DNA from 2 places in the Desulfosporosinus meridiei DSM 13257 genome. Region 1 is predicted to be linked to the other one. Evidence: a T-box and tRNA genes for the amino acid it is inferred to sense, from the RefSeq annotation. Region 1 holds a T-box; the other holds one or more tRNA genes.
What was found. The T-box of region 1 lies ahead of ileS (isoleucine--tRNA ligase). A T-box ahead of a tRNA ligase gene usually reads a tRNA of that ligase, here a tRNA-Ile.

Region 1 (7,658 bases):
ACATAGGAGAGAATTTATTAAGTCAACTTCTTTTAAATTTATTGGAAAATGCCGTAAAATATACGGCTGAAGGAAGGGTTTGGTTAAATGCACAAGTTGGACCGGAGTTTCTTCGCTTGGAATTTGGAGATACCGGTTGTGGCATACCTGAGGAAACATTGCCGAGAATTTTTGAGCGGTTTTATAGAGTAGATAAGGCCCGTTCACGTGAACAAGGGGGAACAGGGCTTGGACTTAGTATTGTGAAGCACATGGTAGAGGGATTAGGCGGAAATATCAGTGTGAATTCTAAGGTGGGAGTAGGAACGGTTTTTACGTGTTATTTACCAAGAGCTAAATTGAAATGAAACACCTAGTTCGTACACGGAAACTCGAAATTCCAGGGAGGGTAAAATGGAGGGGAGAAGAAGAAAATCCTATTTTTGGTTTTGGGGTCTAATATTCATTATGTTAGTAGGCGGAATTGGATGGTGCTATCGCTCATCGTTCATTGCAGGAACAATAAAGTTTGCAACTGCTGAAACAGGAACCATTAATCATGAACGGATTGTGGTTGCAACTTTTGCTAACGAAGAATTGTCTGTACTCGCTCCAATTTCCGGTAAAGTTGAATACCTTGGAGGAGATGGGCAACGTATTAGGCGTGGGGAACAGGTGGCAACTATAAAACCTGAGGGGGCTGCACCAGGTACTAAGACTAGCGGAATAAATCAGTTGATAACTGCAGCTAAGGGGGGGTTGTTTTTTCAGCAAAGTGATGGTCTGGAATCCATTCTTACCAGTGAAAACCTTATCTCAATGGATCTGAATAAGCTGTTAACCCAGACCCCTGTGGCCAAAACAACTGGAGATACCTTTCAAACTGGTGAGGTTATAGGGAAAATCGTGAATAACCTTATTCCAACAATGGCCTTTTTGGAGATTTCGGATATAGACGAGCTCACAGTTGGCAAAACTATGCGTGTTACTATGGGTAAACAGACTATTAGTGCTAAAATTTTGCGTAAGTCTGATCAGCCAAAAGGAGTAATCGTTCAATTTCCATACTATATTGACGGCTCAGCGGTGCAAAGAAGGCAGGATGTGTCTTGGGTTTTCCGTCCGCCCACTAATGGAGTGCTTATTCCGAAATCCGCTTTATGGACAAAAGGAGAGGAACTGGGGGTTTTTCTCTGGAGTGAGGGGATTGTGCAGTTCAGAAAGGTGAAAGTCCTTGATGAAGATGACAGCATGGTTTGCATCGAGAATCTCCCAAGTGGTATTCCTGTTGTAATAACCCCTCGAGATGGACTCGAAGGATTAGTTGCCAACGTAAAAAATATCTAGAGAGTGATTTATTTAGCAGGAAACCTATGAAACAGCGTAGAATTCATTATTTTCGAAGGAGATAGTCTGATGTTGGCAAAAGCGGGGATAGAACAGCGCTTAAATGAGGTTCGTCGGCGTATTAACCAAGCCGCAGAACGAAGTAAGAGAGATCCGAGTACTATCCGATTATTGGCCGTCTCTAAGAATCAGCCGGTTTCAAGTTTAGAGGAGGCTTATCGGGCTGGACAAAGAGTCTTTGCTGAGAATCGAGTTCAAGAATGGTTGGAAAAGGCTCCTAATCTTCCGAATGATTGCCAGTGGCATCTGGTGGGGAGGCTTCAGACGAACAAAGTAAAATATTTAGATGATAAAATTGCAATGATTCATTCGTTGGACAGGCTTCCATTGTTGGAAGCACTAAATATCCAAGGAGAACGACGCAGCATTGTTTGGACAACGTTGGTTCAGGTTAATATTGCGCGGGATCCTGCCAAAGCTGGACTCATGCCAGAGGAAGTGGCGGACTTTCTGAGCTCAGTTGGTGATTTTCCTTTTGTTAGAATACAAGGGTTGATGACCATTGGGGCATTGGAAGCAAGCATGACTGAAACTCAGGGTTTTTTTCGCCAACTTCGAGAATTGCGGGACACTCTGCAATCTCGAAAGTGGCCTGGAGCCGATTTGGACGAGCTTTCAATGGGAATGAGTCAAGATTTTGAACTGGCTATAGAAGAAGGGGCAACCCTTGTACGTGTAGGCCGTCAGATTTTCGGCGACCGTGAATAGAGACCTGAAAGAGGAGGAAAGATAATGGCCAAATTATTTGATAAGGTTATTGGAATTATGGGTTTCGCAGACGAGGAAACTGAAGAGGATATTCTTGAGGAGAACGAACGTGAGAAAAGTGTTCAGGAAGAAGTTCGTACCAGCCGTAAAAACGCTCAGGTAGTAAGTATACATACTCAGAAACAGATGCGAGTTGTAGTGATGGAACCAAATTCTTTCGAAGAAGCTCAAAACATTGCCGACCAGCTTAAGACCCGTCGGCCTGTAATTGTTAACCTGGAAAACGCTGAGAAGGTTTTAGCTAAACGTATCGTTGATTTTATTAGTGGGACAACTTATGCGTTAAATGGAAACATGCAGAAAGTCGGAAATGGTATATTCTTGTTTGTTCCGAATAACGTCGACATATCTGGGGAGATGAGAGACGAGCTTAAAGACAAGGGAATGTTTTGGCAGAGTTCTAAGTTAGGGAGGGATTAGTATTCTATTCGTTGTTCAAATAGTAAGTAAAGTGATATCTATTCTGATATACGCCATTTTTGTAAGAGTTATTTTGTCCTGGTTTGGGCCTAAGTTTTACCCCTCAAACAACAAATTAGTTGCGGTTCTCTATGATGTAACCGATCCGATCCTCAAACCATTCCAGCGTTTTCAATTTGGCAATGCTGCAATGCGAATGGACTTCTCGCCAATCTTTGCAATCCTTGCCTTGAACGTTGCACAATGGCTGTTATGGCAAATCTTCTAGAATGAGGCATTTAATTGATCGAAGCGTCTTAAAATATTGGGTTGATAAAGAAGCACGTTTAGAAGCAGCTCATTTATTGGATCAAGTAAATTTAGTCCTTAGTAAAGAGTTCCAACAGGTAACTCCATTTTTGAGTTTTGCTATGCGGGATTGGATTGAATCCGTTTTACGTAAAGAACATCTTGCCTATCTGGCAGAGGGCGGACTCCCTGATGCTGAACGGGTTCGCATTATTATGGGTGCAAAGGGAGACATCATGAAACCGGAGCAGGCAGAGATTTCCCTGTTGTCAGTTCGAGCCACTAATCTGCGTGCTAAACTAGAGCATCATCAGATACTTGGATCTCTTATGGGATTAGGCTTACGAAGAGATTTATTTGGAGATATTCAAGCTGGCCAGAGTGGCTTCTATGTTGCAACTACGCTGGAAATCGTCCCAGTTTTGTTAAATCAATGGACTGAAGCCGGGCGGGAAAAAATTAATGTTTCAATATCAGAAGGAATACCGGATCTTCTGCCTGGACTGGGTGAAGAGCGGCGTATAACTGTAAATTCATCACGCCTAGATGCGGTAATTGCTAATGCCTTTGGGGTATCAAGAAGTATGGCTCAAGAATGGATAACTCAAGGTAAGGTTAAAAAGTCAGGTCTTGGGGTGACCAAAGTAGAAACAGAAGTACAACCTAATGACTTAGTATCTTGTCGAGGGCATGGGCGCGTTAAGCTATTGGAGTGCTCCAATACCCGAAAAGACAAAATAGCTTGGCAAATCCTACTTTTTCGGTCACAACGGCATTAGGAGGGATCAAAATGGAAATGACTCCACTTGATATACGAAATAAAGCTTTTCGCAAAGGGATTCGCGGCTATCAATGTGAGGAAGTGGAGAAATTCCTCGAGAATGTCAGCCAAGAATTTGAATTAGCATATACAGAGAATTTCGAACTCCGTGAAAAGACGAAAGCGTTAGAAACGGAAATCGGACATTATCGGCAAATAGAGAATACCTTACAACAGACTTTGGTGTTGGCTCAACAAACTGCTGAAGAAGTCAAGGAGTCTGCGCGTCAGGAGGCGGCAATTATTCTGCGAGAGGCAGAACATGCTAAGACAATAAAGGTTGCTGAAGCACAGAAGAAGTGGGAAGAAATTCAAGAAGAGATCCAAGGTCTTGCCAGGAAACGCGATTTATTGCGTACGCAACTTAAGTCTTTTTTAATAGCCCATCTAGATTTAGAAACCTTACAAGAGAAAAATGAAGGCATCGCTTAACGAGATCAGCTGGAAAATGTTGCGAATCTCTCTGGTTTCGTGGTAAAATGTTTTACAGATGACTTTGAAGGAGAAGGGTTTCATCAATGTATAGAATAATTAGTGAGATATCTCCGGACTTTCTCATTCAAGGGTTTGCCTTACACCAGGATGAGAATGAGATTTATGTTGGCAAAGTTGGCGGCCAAGAGGTTCAGCTTTTAGCTTCCATTGATAACTTAAATTCAGATGAAAAAGATATAAAGATTTTTTGTGTTGGGTTTGCTGAAGCAGATCACCATTTTCGTTCCGGAGATGTTTTGATGACCGGAAGTGATGATTTGCTAGATCGTGCCTTTAGGGCAATGGATGAAATGGAACAACGTGGTGTCGTTGTAAGTTTGACTCCCCCTCCAGACTCTAAGCACTTATACGTATCCAAAGAGCAGATGGATCCTTTTGTTCAAGACTGGAAAAGCCGGAAGCTATCATTTCTTTGTCTTTGGATGATGGAGCCGATTGATTCGGAAGGGCAAGCGAAACTCATTACCATACTGCGTAAAGTTATTTTAAAAGACTAGTGCTTTTATTGCATTTGTAGTAATTTGATAGTATAAATCTTAAACACGTTGAAAAGGACAGTCTTTGTTAACTGACTAAACAGCGAGCGGGGTTGGTGTGAGCCCGTGAGAAAGTGCAAAGAGATCCCCTTGGAGTGAAAGGCTGAAAGGTTAAGTAAGCTTTGTTCGGTTTGTCCCCGTTAAAAGACTTCCGAGTGGCTTTAGAGCAACATGGGTGGTACCGCGAGTAATCTCGTCCCTATTAGGGGCGGGATTTTTAGTTGCTCCATTCGGACGAAATAGCAGTTGGTAAGGTGATAAAAACATTGAAATTCGGCAAGGATAATATGCTTGAACCAAAGGAGGATATCTTTTAATGGACTATCGTAATACATTAAACCTACCCGAAACGGATTTCCCAATGCGGGGGAATCTTCCCAAAAGAGAACCGGAAATTCTCAAAGCATGGGAAGAAGAGAATCTTTATGAGAAAGTGCAAAAGGCTCGGGAAGGGTGCCCGAAATTCATTCTCCATGACGGCCCCCCCTACGCGAACGGCGATATTCATCTGGGACATGCTATTAATAAAGTACTTAAAGATATCATCGTCAAATATAAGACCATGATGGGTTTTGATGCTCCTTATGTTCCTGGTTGGGATACCCATGGACTTCCGATTGAACAACAAGTTATTAAAAAATTAGGAGTAAACCGTCATTCGGTTTCCGCCCTTGAATTTAGAGAGAAATGCAAGGATTATGCAGAGAAGTATGTAGGGATTCAACGGGAAGAATTCAGACGGCTTGGAGTAAGGGGGGATTGGGAAAACCCTTATCTGACTCTGCAAAAGGAGTATGAAGCTGCTCAAATAGGAGTTTTTGGGGATATGACTAAGAAAGGGTATATCTATAAAGGGTTAAAGCCTGTTTATTGGTGCCCTTCCTGTGAAACTGCACTTGCTGAGGCTGAAATTGAATATGCCGATAAGCCAGCTACTGCAATTTATGTGAAATTTGCGGTACGTGATGGACTAAGTGTTCTTACTGAAGATAACACATTTGTCGTTATTTGGACGACAACTCCATGGACACTGCCGGCAAATCAAGCAATTAGTGTACATCCTGAGTTTAAGTATGCCGTTGTAAAGGCGAACCAAGAACATTGGGTTGTTGCTGAAGGGATGTTAGAATCCCTACGTTCCCTCTGGAAGCTGGAACTTCCTGTAGTAAAGATACTTTCAGGAAAGGAACTTGAAGGGGTTATATGCAAAAATCCCCTTATGAATCGAGACTCGTTAGTAATCTGTGGGGAACATGTTACCTTAGAAGCCGGTACAGGGTGTGTTCATACAGCCCCTGCCCATGGTGAAGATGATTTCTATGTTAGCAAGAAGTATGACTTAACCGTTTTATGTCCCGTTGACCACCAAGGGAAATTTACCTCAGAAGGTGGCGCATATGCGGGACTAAAGACCGGAAAGGCAAATCCTGTAATTGTGGAGGATCTAAAGAATTCCGGAGATCTTGTACTTGAGGAAATCATCGAACACAGTTATCCTCACTGTTGGCGCTGTAAAAGCCCGATTATCTTTCGGGCAACTGAACAGTGGTTTGCTTCGATTAATGGTTTCCGACAAGCTGCTTTAGATGAGATAGAGAAGGTTCGCTGGATACCTGCTTGGGGAAAAGACCGGATCTTTAACATGATAGCCGACAGGGGAGATTGGTGTATTTCTCGGCAGCGGACTTGGGGAGTACCTATCCCGATCTTCTATTGTCAGGATTGTGGGAAAGTGTTAGTTAACGATCAAACTATTGCCAGGGTTCAAGAATTCTTCCGGCAGGAAGGTTCTGATGCTTGGTTTGCTCATTCTGCCTTGGAATTGTTGCCGGCGGGAACTGCTTGTGAGTGCGGAGGGACAAACTTCAGTAAAGAGACAGATATCATGGATGTATGGTTTGATTCTGGAACTAGCCATGCCGGTGTCCTGAAGCAGCGACCAGAACTGTCTTGGCCAGCGGATCTCTACTTGGAAGGTTCGGATCAACACCGTGGCTGGTTTAATTCCTCGCTGTCCACTTCTGTGGCTGCTTTTGGTCAGGCTCCTTACCGCAATGTATTAACCCATGGTTTTGTTGTGGATGAGCAGGGGCGCAAGATGTCAAAATCCTTGGGCAATGGGGTTGACCCTCTTAAAGTTGTTCAGGAATTAGGGGCGGATATTTTAAGGCTTTGGGTGAGTTCTGTAGACTATAAAAATGATGTTGCCGCTTCTCCGCGAATTATGAAACAAATGTCTGAAGCCTACCGTAAAATTCGCAATACTTTGCGTTTCTTGCTTAGCAATCTCAATGATTTTGATCCAGCTAAGGATAAAGTTGCTTATAAAGACCTTCAAGAAATTGACCGTTGGGCTCTGCTTAAGCTTTCCAAAGTAGTTGAACGAGTACTTCTGGGATATGAATCCTATGAATTCCACTGGACTTACCATACCATTCATAACTTCTGTACCATAGAATTAAGTGCCGTTTATCTGGATATTGTCAAAGACCGGCTTTATGTAGAAGGGAAAACATCTCTTCTTCGGCGCTCGGCTCAGACAGTTTTGTATGAAGTTCTTGATGCGCTGGTACGTCTTTTAACTCCAATCTTGTCCTTCATGACTGAAGAAATCTGGCCGTATATCCCTGGAGAAAAGAGTGCGGCAAATGTTCAAATAGCAGAAATGCCTAAAGTGAATTCTGAGTGGATGGACGAAGAACTGGCTAACCGATGGGATCAGATTCTTGCTTTACGCACAGATGTCTCAAAAATATTGGAAATTGCGCGACAGGACAAACTTATTAGTCATCCTTTAACTGCACAAGTTGATTTGTATCCGACAGAAGAACAGTACAAATCTCTTAAACAAGTTCCGAATTTGGCAGAAATCTTTATTGTTTCCCAGTTGGTTATGCATCTACCTGATGAAGAAAGACCTGAAGGGGTACAGGCAGCGGAAGTTA
Region 2 (7,658 bases), 2.2 Mb from region 1:
GATTTGACAATTATTTTGACAGATACTCGAGGGGAATTAAAATCTGAAACATTTTCTTCAAAAAACGGAATTATTGGTTTTGTAGAGCATTTAATTAATGAATCAGGTTTTTCCCCAGTACATAAGAAAGCGATTTATTTTACAGGGGAAAAAGATGAAGTAGTTCTGGAATGTGCCATCCAGTACAATCATAGTGATGAAGAATCCCTGCATTCTTATGTCAATAATATCCCTACAGACGAGGGGGGAACTCATGAGTCGGGGTTCCGAACAGCTTTAACTAAAGCCTTCAACATCTATGGGAGAAAAAATAATATTTTCAAGAAAGAGGAAAACCTCATCGGGGATGACCTTAAGGATGGGTTAACCTGTGTACTCTCTCTAAAAATCAAGGATCCTCAATTTGAAGGTCAAACAAAAACGAAGCTTTCAAACATGGAAGTTGAAGGTGTCGTTCAATCAATAACCAATGAGGGGATTACCCAATTTTTTGAAAAAAACCCCTCAATAGCGAAGGACGTCATTAATAGAGCATTGACAACCTGCCTGATTAGACTTGCTGCGAAGAAGGCCAAAGAATTAAAAAAGAAAGCTCGAGATGCTGAGATAAAGGCTTTGAGCGGTAAACTTGCAGCTTGTAGCGGAAAAGATAAATCCCGCAATGAGCTTTTTCTTGTAGAGGGTGATAGTGCCGGCGGTTCGGCGAAAATGGGGCGTGATCGACGTTTTCAAGCAATTCTTCCTTTGAGAGGGAAAGTTATTAATACCTACCGCGCTAAGATTGATAAGGTCTTAGAAAATGAAGAAATTAGAAGTATCATTTCTGCCGTTGGTTCGGGAATTGGCAAGGAATTTGACATAGAAAAAGGTAATTATGCAAGGGTTTGTATTATGACTGATGCTGATATTGACGGAGCACATATTAGATGTCTCTTATTAACTTTTTTCTATAGGTACATGAAACCGCTGATTCTGAGTGGAAGAGTTTATATTGCTCAATCTCCTTTATATAAAATTGAGAAGGAGAGGGGTAAAATCATACGCTATGCTTTTGACGATGAAGAGTTAAGAAAAGAGCTCAAAGAACTAGGAAAAACGGCAAAAATATCTCGCTACAAAGGCCTTGGAGAGATGAATCCGGAACAACTTTGGGAAACTACCCTGAATCCGGTTAATAGGCGTATGATTCAGGTAACAATAGATGATACTCTTGAAGCTGAGCGAAAGCTGAGAATCTTAATGAGTGAGCAAGTTGAGCCAAGACGTGAGTTTATGATGGAGAATATCATCTTTACTGACAACGATATGTAGATTTTTTAGGGGGAGTTTATACCCGATGAGCATAACTGAAGACAACATTATCCAGCGTCCGCTGGAGGATGTTTTACCGGAGTCATTTTTAGGCTATTCTAAACATGTTATCTTACAACGAGCCGTTCCTGATGTTAGGGATGGGCTGAAACCAGTTCATCGCCGAATTTTGTTTTCTATGGACGAAATAGGAATGCATACTGATAAGCCCTATAGCAAGTCTGCTCGTTTAGTGGGGGACTGCATGGGTAAGTATCATCCCCATGGAGACTCCTCAATTTATGAATCAGCAGTGCGTATGGCCCAACCTTGGGCTACACGGTATCCAATGGTAGATGGACAGGGGAATTTTGGGTCCATTGACGGAGACAATGCAGCGGCAATGCGTTACACGGAAATGAGAATGACTCCCTTATCCCAGCTGATGACTCAAGATATCGAGAAAAACACCGTGCTATTTAAAGAAAACTATGACCAACGACTCAAAGAGCCGGTTGTTCTGCCGAGTCCTTTTCCTAACCTTTTAGTTAACGGGGGATCAGGAATTGCTGTTGGAATGATGTCTAATATACCTCCTCATAATTTGCGCGAAGTCATAGCTGGTGTAATACTTCAAATAGATCAGCCTCAGGTTTCGGTTGAGCAGCTTATGGAAAAGGTGAGCGGTCCAGACTTTCCCACCGGAGGACTGATCATTGGTAACGAAGGCATTATAAATGCTTACAAAACAGGACGCGGTAAAGTAACGATGCGGGGAAAAGCTTTAATAGAGCAAGGAAAAAACGGTAAAAGTCTCATAGTAATTACCGAAATCCCCTATCAAGTCAATAAATCAACACTGGCTGCCAAGATTGAGACGATGGCTGATTCAGGAAAAATTGAAGGGATTAGTGAAGTCAGAGATGAGTCTGATCGCGAGGGAATTAGGCTCGTTGTTGAATGCCGGAAAGAAGCTGATCCGCTGAATATTTTACGTCTTCTTTATAAACACACTCAATTGGAAGACACCTTTGGAATTATTAACTTAGTTATTACTGCCGAAGGTACTCCTAAGGTACTAGGGCTAAAGGAAATTAATGCAGCTTTTATCCAGCATCGAAAAATCGTCGTCACTAAACGTACAGAGTTCGACTTAGAAAAGGCTCGTTTAAAGGCTCATATTTTGGAAGGTTTAGTTATTGCCATTAATAATCTTGATGAAGTGATCGCTACTATTCGTTCCAGTAAAACCCCTTCAATTGCCAAGGCTTCCCTAATTACCCGTTTCGAATTATCTGAGATTCAAGCTCAAGCTATTTTGGACATGAAACTCCAACATTTAACGAACTTTGAACTTGAGGGTATTAAAAAAGAGCATGCCGATATTTTAAAGCTAATCAATGAGCTGGAAAGTATTTTGGCTGATATTAATAAGGTATATGACATTATAAAAAAAGAGCTTAAGGATATTGCAGATAAGCATGGGGATGACCGTCGTACTACTATTTTACCTGAGGAAATGCGGAATGAGATTGATCTAAGTGCCTTTGGAGAACCTGAGTGTATATTCCAAGTCGCCTTGACAGCAAATGGGTTTATCAAACGTCTTCCGCTTCAAGCAAAAAAGAAGGATAACGCCCTTGTTTGTTCCTTTAAGGATGGGGATACCTTACAGGAAAAGTTAATCTGCAGCAATAAGGATAGACTGTTTTTCTTTACTCGATCGGGAGAGTTTTACTCGATTAACTCTAAAACTATACCTGAAGGAAAAAATAGAGATAAAGGGGGGCCGCTTACTAATCTCTTTACCTTGCCTTCCGGAGAAAGTATAGCTTCTATTCTCGCCGTTAATGATGTGATAGAAGATCATTTCTTTGTTTTTGTTACAAAGAGTGGACAAGTTATGAGGAGCCCGGTAAGCGATTTTATTAATGCTCGTTCCTCAGAAGCGATAGGCCTGAAAAATAATGATAGTGTGGTTAAAGTTTTCCTTAGTGACGGGCAAGGAGAATTATTGCTTGCCACCAGCAGGGGTCAAGTGATTCGATTCCTGGTTATGGAAGTAAACCCTATGGGTCGTAAATCACGCGGTGTTAAAGGAATGACGATAGGTAATGAAGACTGGATTGTCGATGCCTTAATGTGTGTCAATGAAGGTAATCCTCTTTCAGACTTATTAACAATTACGCAACGAGGGTTCTTAAAAAGGACTGCTTTGGATGAATACAAACCTCAAGGCAGAGCTGGAAAAGGGATTGCCATTGGAAAGGTAGATTCTAATACTACCGGTTACCTTGTGGGGGTAATGCTGGTTAGGAATGAGGATGTAGTAAACGTTATACAGGATAGCGGGATTGTGACTAAAGTTGAGATGAAAGATGTTAAAATAGAATCAAGGACAAAAGCTGGAATACAACTAATTCCCGTTTTATTAGATGATTATACAATTAAGTTGATTTAGAAAGGTTAATATATTTTATTATTTATTATAAGTTTCTAATATAATCCCTCTTTTCTAAGCCAACCTGTATAGTGAAGCTAATGAAGCAACATAATAACAAGGTGAGTTTAGTAGGAGGGATTACAAGAATGGAGATTTCAGATATTATTGTTAACGGCTCAGGATTTGATAGGGAATACAATTTTAATAATTACGCCTTGACATTGGTTTTCAAGAATTATGAGACAGAAAAAACCGTGAGAGCAAATCTGCGGTATTATCCTGAAGAAAAGGAATGGGATTTGAATCCAATCTTTTATGAATACTCACAAGCGGAAAAGGAAGAGATGATTGAACAAATAATTAATGATGAAAGGTTTAAAGCTGAGTTTCAAGCAACTGATAATGGGTTGAAATTGTAGATTGACATGAGGGACTTTCCCGTAATAACTATGGTTAATTACCAAAATTACATCAATGAAATTCAGGGAAATTATATTGGGAAAAATTCTTGAAAACAGTTGACAGTAAAGAACGAAAATGGTATTATAACTGAGCGCCACAAAGATGCGCAGAGGTTAACAGGGAGAAGGTTAAGGCTCAAACCTAGTTAATCAAGCTAAATACAAAATTAGTTATTGACAACGAGAGTTGAAAATGCTAAGATGTGATTCCGGCCCAAACGGGTCAAACAAAATTCATGGTCTTTGAAAACTAAACAACAAGGACAGCCAATGAGAGAAACTCTTAGGGGTTTCAAAATAAATCATGAGTCAATCATCTTCTTCTAGAAGAAGTGAAATAACTTTTTTTGGAGAGTTTGATCCTGGCTCAGGACGAACGCTGGCGGCGTGCCTAACACATGCAAGTCGAACGGAGAATTTGATAAGCTTGCTTAGAAAAATTCTTAGTGGCGGACGGGTGAGTAACGCGTGGGTAACCTACCCATAAATCCGGGACAACCCTTGGAAACGAGGGCTAATACCGGATAATCTTAGAGCTTGGCATCAAGCGTTAAGGAAAGATGGCCTCTGAACATGCTATCGATTATGGATGGACCCGCGTCTGATTAGCTAGTTGGTGGGGTAAAGGCCTACCAAGGCGACGATCAGTAGCCGGCCTGAGAGGGTGAACGGCCACACTGGGACTGAGACACGGCCCAGACTCCTACGGGAGGCAGCAGTGGGGAATCTTCCGCAATGGACGAAAGTCTGACGGAGCAACGCCGCGTGTATGATGAAGGTCTTCGGATTGTAAAGTACTGTCTTTGGGGAAGAACGGTGGCTTTGAAAATATTGAGGCCACATGACGGTACCCAAGGAGGAAGCCCCGGCTAACTACGTGCCAGCAGCCGCGGTAATACGTAGGGGGCAAGCGTTGTCCGGAATTATTGGGCGTAAAGGGCGCGTAGGCGGATTGTTAAGTCCGGTGTGAAAGATCAGGGCTCAACCCTGAGAGTGCATCGGAAACTGGGAATCTTGAGGACAGGAGAGGAAAGTGGAATTCCACGTGTAGCGGTGAAATGCGTAGATATGTGGAGGAACACCGGTGGCGAAGGCGACTTTCTGGACTGTAACTGACGCTGAGGCGCGAAAGCGTGGGGAGCAAACAGGATTAGATACCCTGGTAGTCCACGCCGTAAACGATGAGTGCTAGGTGTAGAGGGTATCGACCCCTTCTGTGCCGCAGTTAACACAATAAGCACTCCGCCTGGGGAGTACGGCCGCAAGGTTGAAACTCAAAGGAATTGACGGGGGCCCGCACAAGCGGTGGAGCATGTGGTTTAATTCGACGCAACGCGAAGAACCTTACCAAGGCTTGACATCCTACGAATCTTTAGGAAACTAGAGAGTGCCCTTCGGGGAGCGTAGAGACAGGTGGTGCATGGTTGTCGTCAGCTCGTGTCGTGAGATGTTGGGTTAAGTCCCGCAACGAGCGCAACCCCTGTATTTAGTTGCTAACAAGTAAGGTTGAGCACTCTAGATAGACTGCCGGTGATAAACCGGAGGAAGGTGGGGATGACGTCAAATCATCATGCCCCTTATGTCTTGGGCTACACACGTGCTACAATGGCCGGTACAGACGGAAGCGAAGCCGCGAGGTGAAGCAAATCCGAGAAAGCCGGTCTCAGTTCGGATTGCAGGCTGCAACTCGCCTGCATGAAGTCGGAATCGCTAGTAATCGCAGGTCAGCATACTGCGGTGAATACGTTCCCGGGCCTTGTACACACCGCCCGTCACACCACGAAAGTCTGCAACACCCGAAGCCGGTGAGGTAACCCGAAAGGGAGCTAGCCGTCGAAGGTGGGGCCGATAATTGGGGTGAAGTCGTAACAAGGTAGCCGTATCGGAAGGTGCGGCTGGATCACCTCCTTTCTAAGGAGAACGGTTTAGAGCTTAGGCTTTAAACGAACATCCTAGTGGTCGATTCTCACGAAGAACATCGGTTGAAAAACTAAGTTCGACGAGAGATCAATAACGAGTCGCAAGACTCACGCCGAGGGATCGGCAACTCATTGGAAACAGCTGTTGTTTAGTTTTGAGAGACCATAGTAATGGAATCTCAAAAACGCGAATGCGAATATCGAAAATGGGCCTGTAGCTCAGTTGGTCAGAGCGCACGACTGATAATCGTGAGGTCGATGGTTCAAATCCATCTAGGCCCACCAAAATCGATATACAAATTCGGAATATTGAAATGGGGGTATAGCTCAGCTGGGAGAGCACCTGCCTTGCAAGCAGGGGGTCAGCGGTTCGATCCCGCTTACCTCCACCAAATTCACTGTTCTTTGAAAACTGCATAGAGAAAACTAGTAAAGTCGAACGAATTCACATCAATACGTAAGTATTGAGTAAACCTAAAAGTAGCGACCAATAGGTCAAGCTATTAAGGGCGTACGGTGGATGCCTAGGCGCTAAGAGTCGAAGAAGGGCGCGGTTAACAGCGAAATGCCATGGGGAGTCGTAAGCAGGCTTTGATCCATGGATACCCGAATGGGGCAACCCAACCGGAGTCATGTCCGGTTATCCTCAACTGAATACATAGGTTGAAGAAGACAACCCAGGGAACTGAAACATCTAAGTACCTGGAGGAAAAGAAAGAATCATCGATTCCCTGAGTAGCGGCGAGCGAAACGGGAAGAGCCCAAACCGAATCCTTCGGGGTTCGGGGTTGTAGGACCCTCTTTTAAGAATGGAATTCTAGTCGAACAGATCTGGAAAGGTCGAGCAAAGAAGGTAACACTCCTGTAGACGAAAGAAGGACATTCTGTGAGGGAATCCTGAGTACCGCGGGACACGTGAAACCCCGTGGGAAGCAGGGAGGACCACCTCCCAAGGCTAAATACTACTTAGCGACCGATAGCGAACCAGTACCGTGAGGGAAAGGTGAAAAGCACCTCGGAAGAGGAGTGAAAAAGAACCTGAAACCGTACGCTTACAAGCAGTTACAGTCCAATTATGGATGGTAGCGTGCCTTTTGTAGAATGAACCGGCGAGTTACGGTATGTAGCAAGGTTAAGGTGAGAAGCCGGAGCCGAAGCGAAAGCGAGTCTGAAGAGGGCGCAAGTTACATGCTGTAGACCCGAAACCGTGTGATCTACCCATGGCCAGGGTGAAGGTGGGGTAAAACCCACTGGAGGCCCGAACTCACTGTCGTTGAAAAGGCAGGGGATGAGCTGTGGGTAGGGGTGAAATGCCAATCGAACACGGAGATAGCTGGTTCTCCCCGAAATAGCTTTAGGGCTAGCCTCAATTGATGATCGATGGCGGTAGAGCACTGAATAGGCTAGGGGCCTTACCAGGTTACCGAACCTTATCAAACTCCGAATGCCATCAGATTTAGATTGGGAGTCAGACTGTGGGGGATAAGCTTCATAGTCGAAAGGGAAACAGCCCAGACCATCAGCTAAGGTCCCCAAGTATACACT

Region 2: it has a tRNA-Ile gene. The T-box ahead of ileS (isoleucine--tRNA ligase) is inferred to sense a tRNA for this amino acid. The anticodon was not compared.

The regions. Positions count from the first base shown of each region.
Region 1 covers NC_018515.1:3,985,168-3,992,825, reverse strand. Annotated here, with positions in the region: gene DESMER_RS18435 (sensor histidine kinase) at 1-347, shown strand, start outside; gene DESMER_RS18430 (biotin/lipoyl attachment domain-containing protein) at 394-1,326, shown strand; gene DESMER_RS18425 (YggS family pyridoxal phosphate-dependent enzyme) at 1,396-2,094, shown strand; gene DESMER_RS18420 (cell division protein SepF) at 2,119-2,574, shown strand; gene DESMER_RS18415 (YggT family protein) at 2,606-2,842, shown strand; gene DESMER_RS18410 (YlmH/Sll1252 family protein) at 2,844-3,641, shown strand; gene DESMER_RS18405 (DivIVA domain-containing protein) at 3,653-4,114, shown strand; gene DESMER_RS18400 (hypothetical protein) at 4,201-4,674, shown strand; T-box leader at 4,714-4,917, shown strand; gene ileS (isoleucine--tRNA ligase) at 5,030-7,658, shown strand, end outside.
Region 2 covers NC_018515.1:1,827,399-1,835,056, forward strand. Annotated here, with positions in the region: gene DESMER_RS08395 (DNA gyrase/topoisomerase IV subunit B) at 1-1,311, shown strand, start outside; gene gyrA (DNA gyrase subunit A) at 1,337-3,751, shown strand; gene DESMER_RS08405 (hypothetical protein) at 3,880-4,152, shown strand; rRNA gene DESMER_RS08410 (16S ribosomal RNA) at 4,539-6,105, shown strand; tRNA gene DESMER_RS08415 (tRNA-Ile) at 6,322-6,398, shown strand; tRNA gene DESMER_RS08420 (tRNA-Ala) at 6,430-6,505, shown strand; rRNA gene DESMER_RS08425 (23S ribosomal RNA) at 6,607-7,658, shown strand, end outside.